2 regions of the Cytobacillus sp. FSL R5-0377 genome follow, and region 1 is predicted to be linked to the other one. Evidence: riboswitches for the same ligand, from Rfam matches in the RefSeq annotation. Region 1 holds a riboswitch; the other holds the start of a gene.
What was found. A riboswitch is a leader RNA that binds a small molecule or an ion and turns the genes downstream of it on or off. The one in region 1 is predicted to bind ZMP and ZTP.

Region 2: linked by a shared signal. The riboswitch ahead of NSQ49_RS22235 (phosphoglycerate dehydrogenase) and the one ahead of NSQ49_RS21105 (bifunctional 5,10-methylenetetrahydrofolate dehydrogenase/5,10-methenyltetrahydrofolate cyclohydrolase) in region 1 are both predicted to bind ZMP and ZTP.

Annotation. Positions count from the first base shown of each region.
Region 1 is NZ_JBBORA010000001.1:4,132,770-4,137,227, reverse strand. It holds gene NSQ49_RS21115 (DEAD/DEAH box helicase) at 1-99, opposite strand, end outside; gene NSQ49_RS21110 (cold-shock protein) at 402-602, opposite strand; gene NSQ49_RS21105 (bifunctional 5,10-methylenetetrahydrofolate dehydrogenase/5,10-methenyltetrahydrofolate cyclohydrolase) at 816-1,700, opposite strand; ZMP/ZTP riboswitch at 1,784-1,866, opposite strand; gene NSQ49_RS21100 (hypothetical protein) at 2,440-2,925, opposite strand; gene NSQ49_RS21095 (nucleoside hydrolase) at 3,106-4,065, opposite strand; gene NSQ49_RS21090 (glycerol-3-phosphate dehydrogenase/oxidase) at 4,165-4,458, opposite strand, start outside.
Region 2 is NZ_JBBORA010000001.1:4,355,913-4,360,370, forward strand. It holds gene NSQ49_RS22215 (polymer-forming cytoskeletal protein) at 1-530, shown strand, start outside; gene NSQ49_RS22220 (hypothetical protein) at 857-1,057, shown strand; gene NSQ49_RS22225 (twin-arginine translocase TatA/TatE family subunit) at 1,070-1,213, opposite strand; gene NSQ49_RS22230 (hypothetical protein) at 1,344-1,550, shown strand; ZMP/ZTP riboswitch at 1,861-1,939, shown strand; gene NSQ49_RS22235 (phosphoglycerate dehydrogenase) at 2,006-3,205, shown strand; gene NSQ49_RS22240 (sigma-70 family RNA polymerase sigma factor) at 3,368-4,042, shown strand; gene clpP (ATP-dependent Clp endopeptidase proteolytic subunit ClpP) at 4,069-4,458, shown strand, end outside.

The sequences.
Region 1 (4,458 bases):
AATAGCCTGTGCCTGAATAGGTGTTGGTTCCTCGAAGCCCATATTGGAAAGGGCTTTTACTATTTCATTACTTAAGCCAAAATCTGAAAAAGTTGTCAAAATATAAGTTCCTCCTTGAATTACATATGTTATTAGGTACTGAAAGACTGTTTTTGTTTTTGTATAAAGACATTGACACTTTACTAGGCTTTCCAGTTTGCATCTCTTTTTTACATTTCCGTTTGCACTAATTTTAAACTTTTTGTAAGTGAAGAATTTTAATTGGGTGAAATGAAAAATACATATCCTAAAAGCAGGTGTTGCAGAAGATCTGTTTTGAGGAATGCTGAAGGCTACAAAGTGGATAAGCAAACATAAAAAGGTGATGCATGATTAGACATGCATCACCTCATTAAGCAAAATTATGCTTTTGTTACGTTAGCAGCTTGAGGTCCACGGTTACCTTCAACGATTTCGAAAGTTACGTCTTGACCTTCTTCTAAAGTTTTGAAACCTTCAGTTTGGATAGCGGAGAAGTGTACGAATACATCTTGACCTTCTGAAGATTCGATGAATCCGAAACCTTTTTCTGCATTAAACCATTTAACTTTACCTGTGTTCATTTGTGTTGCCTCCAATAAATTGTTTTTCACTATAAATGTACCATTAAACTTAAACATAAAAAAGTCGCAGGTGCCAGAAATGAGGATGAACGATCGCCTACATTTCTTTGCAGCTACGACTACTTATCCAAAAAGTATATAACGATCTTTACAGCGTTAACCTAATAATAAACGACACCCAACTATAAGTCAATCCTTTTGGAAGCCAATTTTTCAATTAGTGATAAATTGACTATTTACGGCGATTCCCTCTTTATTTTGAGCCTTTTCAGCGGCCTGTACAGTATGTTTTAAAAGCATGGAAATTGTAACCGGTCCTACTCCGCCAGGAACAGGAGTGATAGCAAATGCTCTTTCAAAACAGCTGTCATACTCTGCATCTCCAATATTTCCTTCATTATAACCGGCATCAAGGACGATAGCCCCTTCTTTTAGCCATTCACCCTTAATAAAGTTAGGTTTTCCTACAGCTGCAACTACAAGATCAGCCTGCTTTACAATTTGCGGCAGGTTTTGGGTATATGAATGGCATGTAGTGACTGTTGCGTTACGATTAAGCAAAAGGGCAGAGACCGGCTTTCCCAGGATAGGGCTTCTGCCAACAACAACTGCATGCTTGCCTTCAGCTTCCAATTTATAATAATCCATAATTTCCAAAATAGCTGCAGGTGTACAGGACGGATATTCACCAAATCCGAAAGCAGTTTGTCCATATCCGAGGCTTGTAACACCATCTACGTCTTTTTCAATGGCAATGGCTTCGAAAGCTTTGCGTTCATCTATATGTCCAGGTACAGGATGCTGAAGAAGGATTCCATGTACAGATGGATCATTATTGAGTTCTGCAATCTTATCTAATAATTCCTCTGTTGTTGTGTCAGTTGACATATGAATACGTTTTGATAAAATGCCAAGCTTCTCACATGCATTGCCCTTCATCCTTACATAGGTTTCAGAAGAAGGATCATCCCCCACTAAAATAGTGGCTAAACAAGGCACAACACCTTTTCCCTTTAGGTCTTCAATACGATTCTTCAATTGATCCTTCACATGTTTTGCTACAACAATTCCATCAAGAATAATCTTTTTTTTCGCCATGCATATTCCTCCTAAAGGAAAAGCTCCTATTAGGCTTACGGGCTTTTCCATTTTATTATGAAAAAGGAGACAAGGGTATCCCTTATCTCTGCCCAGACGACCGGCTATACATAGACGCAGCTCCCCAGCGGTTAATTCCGCATTGTCGTCAGTCACTGCGATTTTGAAAAGCTATGTTAATAAATCCATAATAGCACAAAAACACAAATAATTAAACTAAAACTCACTTAAATGTTCGTGTTTTTTTAAAATAAATAAAAAAGGACAGTAAGAAACTGTCCTTATTAGAGATATATTTGAGTTAATTAATTATTACCTAAAACAATGAAAGCCCTGCCTCTCTTCCATCCTTACGGCTCCGAGACCGCGCCAGTGGGAATCAGGTTGAATCGGAATCCTTTCCGATTAGATGCTCTCTGAGATTTTAATATTTAAATGGTAAGAAACTTAATGAAGTAAAAATACGGAGAAGTGTCTGGTTTACAGAAGATGATTAAGAAGAACATTCAGCGTTAAGCTGTCCACACAAATTATTCTTAATTACAAACACATACTTACTCTTTCAAAATCCTAAAGAGCATAAAACATAATAAAAAGCCGCAGTTTCACTAAAAAGAATGTTCGGCTGCCGAATATTCCAAGTGAATTAACGACTTCAAAAATATACCTCAAATACTTCAATCACTATAATATCTTATATGAGGTTATCTGTCAAGAAAATATCTTGTCAACCCGCAGATTAGCTTTCTCCTTTGTACTCGGTCACATCAAAATAATCGGTTGTATCTTTATAGTCATTAAAACCTATATCCAAATCATGAAAATAGCGGTGAAGCTTGATTAAAGCGTCCTTTTCCCTGGTGCCCGACTGCACAGTTTTCGCCAGACTTGCTATCGTGTCCAAGTCAGTCTGAAGATCTTTATTCTCCGCTGATATTTTTTTAAGCGAGTTTATGATTAAATCAGCCTGCTCTTTTTGTTTTGGCCAGCTGACTTTACGGTCTCTTCCCCATCCAAGTGTTTCATTATAAAAAGTATGACTGGAGGCAATAAAGTCTCCTAAATCTTCGTACATTAATCCCTCGGGTGCCTCCGCATTTGCCGAGGTCTTTTGCATCTTAGGTTCATCCTTATTTAAAAAGACAAGGACAGTGTACGCCAGAGCAATGGCCAGGACCATTCCAAGAATTGAAAGAGTCATGTTTAATTTTTTATTTTTCAGCAATTTACAATCCTCCATTTGATCTTATTAATATATGATGTAGCTAAATGGATTTATTGCCATTTTATTTTTCCTAACGAATCTTCCGTTTACTGCAAAAGTTTTCCATGATATTAGATTCTATGTGAACAGTCTATTCCCCTTCAAACAAATAAAAAAGCTTTCAACACAATGTGTCAAAAGCTATTTCTGATTCTTCTGATAGAGAAAAGCCTTCATAAAATCAATAACAAAACCCTCCACGTCAAGCTCCATCGCAATGTTGTCAAGTGTTTCCGCCGGTTCCTCTTCAGGCTTAGGCCTAAAATCAGCGATGCTCTTTCCTTTGGCCTTTCCAAACTGCTCAATTCTCACTCTTCGTTTAACATATTTTACGAGATCAGGATTTGTGAGAACACTTAAAACAAGAACATCATGGAGCGGCGCACCCTCAATTCCCGGAACAAGCTCCTGGTAAGAATCATAATAATAATCATATGCAGGCTTAATTAAATCTTTAAAAGGAGATTGGGTGTTATTCGCGATAAATTCAATCGTCTCTGGCCGGATAATCGCTTTATTGGTTACATTTAACGGAAATATATATATGTTTTTTACTTTTTCAAGCACTGAATCCGCAGCAATGGGGTCAGCGTAAAAGTTTGCTTCAGCCTCTGGTGTCACATTTCCCGGAACCAGAAAGGCACCTCCCATTAAATAGAATGCATTTACATCCTTGTATGCATCCTTTCCATACAGAATGAGCGGCAGCGCCAAATCCGTCTGCCTCCCTACACCAACGATCACCAGGTTATTCTTATATTCATTAACTATTTCAATAATTTTATTGATATCATGAACCTCTATTTCACTGTTAAAATCCTTTGGAGGCTGAATGGGCCCAAGTCCTTCCTCCCCATGTATTTCAGGATAAAACACAGCAGTATCACCGGATAACGGCCCGCTTGCTCCTGCAATAATCGGAATGTCCTCTCTGCCTGCGAGGGTCAGTAAATAGGCAGTGTTATTAATGGATTCCTCTTTGGTTATGTTGCCATAAGCACTGACCACACCTACTACATTAATCTCAGGGTGCTGAAGGGCATACATCAGCGCAATTGAATCATCAACCCCCGAGTCAACAAACATTAGAACGTTGTACATAACCCACCTCCGCTACCTATATATATAATTGTATGACAGCGGACTGTCCCTTTTGTTTAAAATCTCCTCATAAGAAAAAAACTCCCCGTCCGGAGAGTTTTAGTCATGATCAGCAGGGTCTATGGCAGAGCTTAATTCCTGGCCCAGCTGGTTCTCGAAATTACTTTTTGCAGCAGCATCCCAATTAAATGCTTCAGCCATATATGAAATAACTTGCTCCTTGTATTCTCTCACTGTTTCAATATCAAAAAGGAGCGCTCCTGTTCTGCGGTTAAAAAAGTCAACAGGGGTGGCAGCCATTTCATGTTCTATTGCATATTTCAGCTTTGCCCACAATACCATAGGAAGACCGTAATGGTCAGCTTCACTCCCAGTCTCTTCAATTATATTAAA
Region 2 (4,458 bases), 220 kb from region 1:
CAGCCAAGATACATGGTGCAGTTAAAGCTGAAACCTTATCGGTCAATGGCTCTGCCTCCATTTCAGAAGCTGTCCTGTGCCAAAAGCTTGAGGTAGCCGGCAGCTCCTCTATCGGAGGCTCTGCAAAAAGTGATGAAATGGTAATAAACGGGAAAGCGAAAATTGCAGGAGACTGTGAAGCAGAGGTTTTCCGTGCAGAAGGGGCATTTAAGATAGAAGGTTTGCTGAATGCCGAAACAATTGATATTAAACTATTTGGAGAAAGTAAAGCGAAAGAGATTGGCGGAAGAGTCATAAAAGTAGCACAGCATAGAGAAAGCCTGTTCAAATTGATTAAATCAATCTTCCCCCTCAAGCTTGAGGCAGAATTAATTGAAGGGGATGACATCGAACTCGAGGGCACCTCAGCTCTGGTCGTCAGAGGGAAAAATGTCAAGATCGGCAAAAATTGCGAAATTGGACTTGTGGAATACTCTGGTGAGTACGAGTGTTCACCAGATTCTGAGGTAAAGGAATCACGGTTAATATAAATGCTGAAACCTAACCCTGCTGGTTAGGTTTTCTTTCTTTTGTTAAAAAATGTTTTTGCAATGGCTGCTGCTATTTGAATGAACTTACTGAGTTGATTGTATCGGGAGCATCAGGTAGTAAGATTCCGAAGCACGCATACACATCCCTTCGCTGCAATCAAGGAGCAGCCTTTATAAGTGAAAAACAACAATTATACCCAAAGAGCATATTGAAATTCCTAGCATCTACAGGAATTATTAGGTTAATAAGATTCCATTTTTTTCATTGTGTTAAAATAATCGTAAGCTAATGATTACGCACGAGGCTTTAAAAAGGAGGTCAGTTTATGTTTAGTTTTAATACCTTTAAAGATTTACGCTATTGGATTCTCTTTTTCCCGTATGTCCTCATCTTAATTGGTTTTGTTGTATTTTCATCAGGTTATCCGTATGCCTGGTTGTTTGTCTCCTTGTATGCAGGAGTATTTTGGGGGCATTACCATTTATGGAAGTATCTCGATGAGAAACGAATGAAAAATCGCAAATAATAATAAAAACGCTCAGATTATGAGAGTTTCTTTATGGTGTTCGTGTCTTGTATTCTCACCGACTGCTTTGCCTAGTTGAGGCAGTTTAGGTGGTCCGGTTAAGATTAGTGCGATAGCTAAAATTACAATTAAACCTGGAATACCGATGCTTGCCACAAATAACTCACTCCTATTTTTTAATAGCATAGAAAATGCCGATTTTAACTGAGGTTGGACGTTATCATTGTTTCTTGCTGCCATTAACAGGCAGCTGTCTTTAAATGCTTAAAAGGAGTTTATATTTATTATGAACAGAAAATCAATCCGGATCGTTTTAATGATTTTGATGTCAGCCATTTTTTTAGCCTATGCAGTTTACGTTTTTGTCTCCCCAGGTGTCAAGGAATTCACGTTTCTTACCGTTGTAGGCATCATAGGAGTTGTTTTTTCCTTAATAATTACCTATCAAGGAGCAGAGTGGTTATCGTTCATTTTTACGGCACTTCCTCTATAACTGCACTCGGTATCCTTTTTTGTCTATTCTATCCTGGATTCGAATACATTCCTTAAGATGGCATTATTCTTTCTAGCTGCTATTTATCTCATTCGTCTTGTTGAAGCAGGATGGAAAAAAGAAAATAAAATAAATCACTAACTTGTAGAATAGCAGTTTTTCATAAATCATCTGTTCTCCTGCATAATGTACAAAATCAGAAAAATATACTTTACTATTCCTCTAAAAAAATAATTTAATTTTTTTATAATGTAAGCGCTTTAGTAGGTTGAAGTTTTCAGAAGACTTTGATAAGATTTAAAAAACCGAAAAGGCTATGTGTAACTGGCGAGACGCGGATAACCGCGGGGGAGCACATAGTGTCGAAGCCGTTCGCCTGGGCAGAGGTAAGGGATTCTACCCTTGCCTCTTTCTGTTTAAAATCTGACAAAGTTAGTTGAAAAGGGGAGAATCGAGTGAGTATCATGACTTTAGACAAAGTGCAGACCATTAAAACACTAAATGCCATTGCGCCAAGCGGTCTGGAAGTGTTTAACAAGGATTATTTTACTATTGATAATGAAAGCGACAATCCTGATGCGATTGTTCTTCGCAGCTTTAATATGCATTCAATGGAATTTGGGGATCAATTAAGAGCAATCGCCCGTGCGGGTGCAGGCGTGAATAATATCCCGGTGGAGAAATGCACTGAGCAGGGAATTGTCGTGTTTAATACACCTGGTGCTAATGCGAATGCTGTTAAAGAAATGGTGCTTACTTGCTTAATGGCGTCATCACGGAATCTTTTTGCCGGCATCGCCTGGACGAAAACGCTGAAAGGTGAAGGAGAACAGATCCCTAAGCTTGTAGAAGCAGGGAAGAAGCAATTTGTCGGGAAAGAAATTAAAGGCAAAACACTCGGCGTCATCGGGTTAGGAGCAATCGGGGCACTTGTGGCCAATGATGCACTTGAACTTGATATGGATGTTATTGGCTTTGATCCATTCATTTCTGTCGATACGGCCTGGAATCTGTCCCGCAATGTACAGCGTGCCATGAGCATTGAGCAGGTGTTTGCAGAATCTGATTACATCACTGTCCATGTTCCGTTAACCGATGATACAAGGGAAATGTTCAATGAAGCTGCGTTTGGCATGATGAAAAAGGGTGTTCACATTCTCAATTTCTCACGCGGAGAGCTTGTGAATGAAGCTGATATGACAGCTGCCCTTGAAAGCGGAAAAGTGGGCAAATATATTACAGATTTCCCAAATGAGAATATCCTGAAAATGAAAAACGCAGTGGCCATTCCGCACCTTGGTGCATCAACAAAAGAATCAGAGGAAAACTGCGCAGTCATGGCAGCAAGACAGGTGAAGCACTTCCTTGAAACAGGCAATGTCAAAAACTCAGTGAATTTCCCAAATGCTGCGCTTCCTTACACCGGCAAGCGGCGTGTTACTGCTTTTCATAAAAACATTCCAAACATGGTCGGCCAAATCACCCTTGCCATTTCAAGCTACCAGCTTAACATCGCAGACATGGTGAACCGCAGCCGCGGTGAATATGCGTATACCATGATTGATATCGACAATAAAGTCAATGGCGATGTGATTCCTGGATTGCTTGAACAGATTAATCAGATTGAAGGCATTATCACATCACGGGTTATATAAAAATGCAGCCTCAATTCCGCCGGGATTGAGGCTTTTTTGTATCTGCACAGTATAGTTTCGTCGATGCTAAGAATAAACTGATAAAAATTTAAATCCCCCGTATCTTTTTGCTTTCTTATCCCGTTATAGAGGCAGAGATGTATTAAAGGAGTGAGCAGGTTTATGAAGCATGGGAAAGTTCAGGCTGAATCAAGTAATTCCTTCAAGCAGAGGGAAAGCTGTATGGCAGATATCTATCCTTCACTGCAGAGATATAGCCGGTTTCTTGCACAAAACCGCTGGGATGGGGACGATCTGGCTCATGAAGCAATCGTCCGCGCCTATAAAAATTATGCCCCTGAGAAAATTAATCAGGCGCTTTTAAAGAAGATTGTTTACAATTGCTGGATTGACACTCTTCGAAATAGAAAGCGGGAGCAGCTGGAGGAGTCCCCTGAAGGTGAAAAGAGGAATTCCAGCTCGACTGAAGGAGAAGCAGTCAGCCATCTAATAAATCGGCTGACCGCAAAGCAGGCCGTTATTTTTACAATGAAGGAAGGGTTCCGATACAAAACAAAAGAAATTGCAGATATCCTTCAGACTACTGAATTTGCAGTGAAGTCCACGCTGAACCGTGCACGGAAGCGGCTTCAGCATCCGGTTGAAGATAAGTCTTTAGAAGCTTTTGCAAATGAGGAGGAAGAAAAGCTTTTTCAACTGTTGCATCATTCAGTGGCATCAGAGGACCCATCCATCCTTATAAAGTCGATTCCTTTCCTGCAATCTCTGGAAAGCCATGCGAAGAAGCCTGTTCTGCGTGTTTCATCTCCTTCTAATACTCTCTGTATGGCGGCATAGATCCGCAAAGAACAGGAGGGATACAGATGACAGCAATACCATATGTCATTGAGCAGTCCAGCAGGGGAGAACGCTCCTACGATATTTACTCACGGCTTTTGAAAGACCGAATTATCATGATTGGTGAAGAAATCAATGATTCCGTTGCCAATAGTGTGATTGCGCAGCTGCTATTTCTTGCAGCGGAATCCCCTGATAAGGATATTTCGCTTTATATTAATAGTCCTGGCGGTTCTACAACTGCAGGGTTTGCCATCTTTGACACCATCCAATATATAAAGCCAGATGTCCGGACGATTTGCACAGGAATGGCAGCATCCTTTGGAGCGATGCTTCTGCTTGCAGGGAAAAAGGGCAAGCGCTACAGTCTGCCGAACAGTGAGATCATGATTCACCAGCCGCTTGGAGGAGCAAGA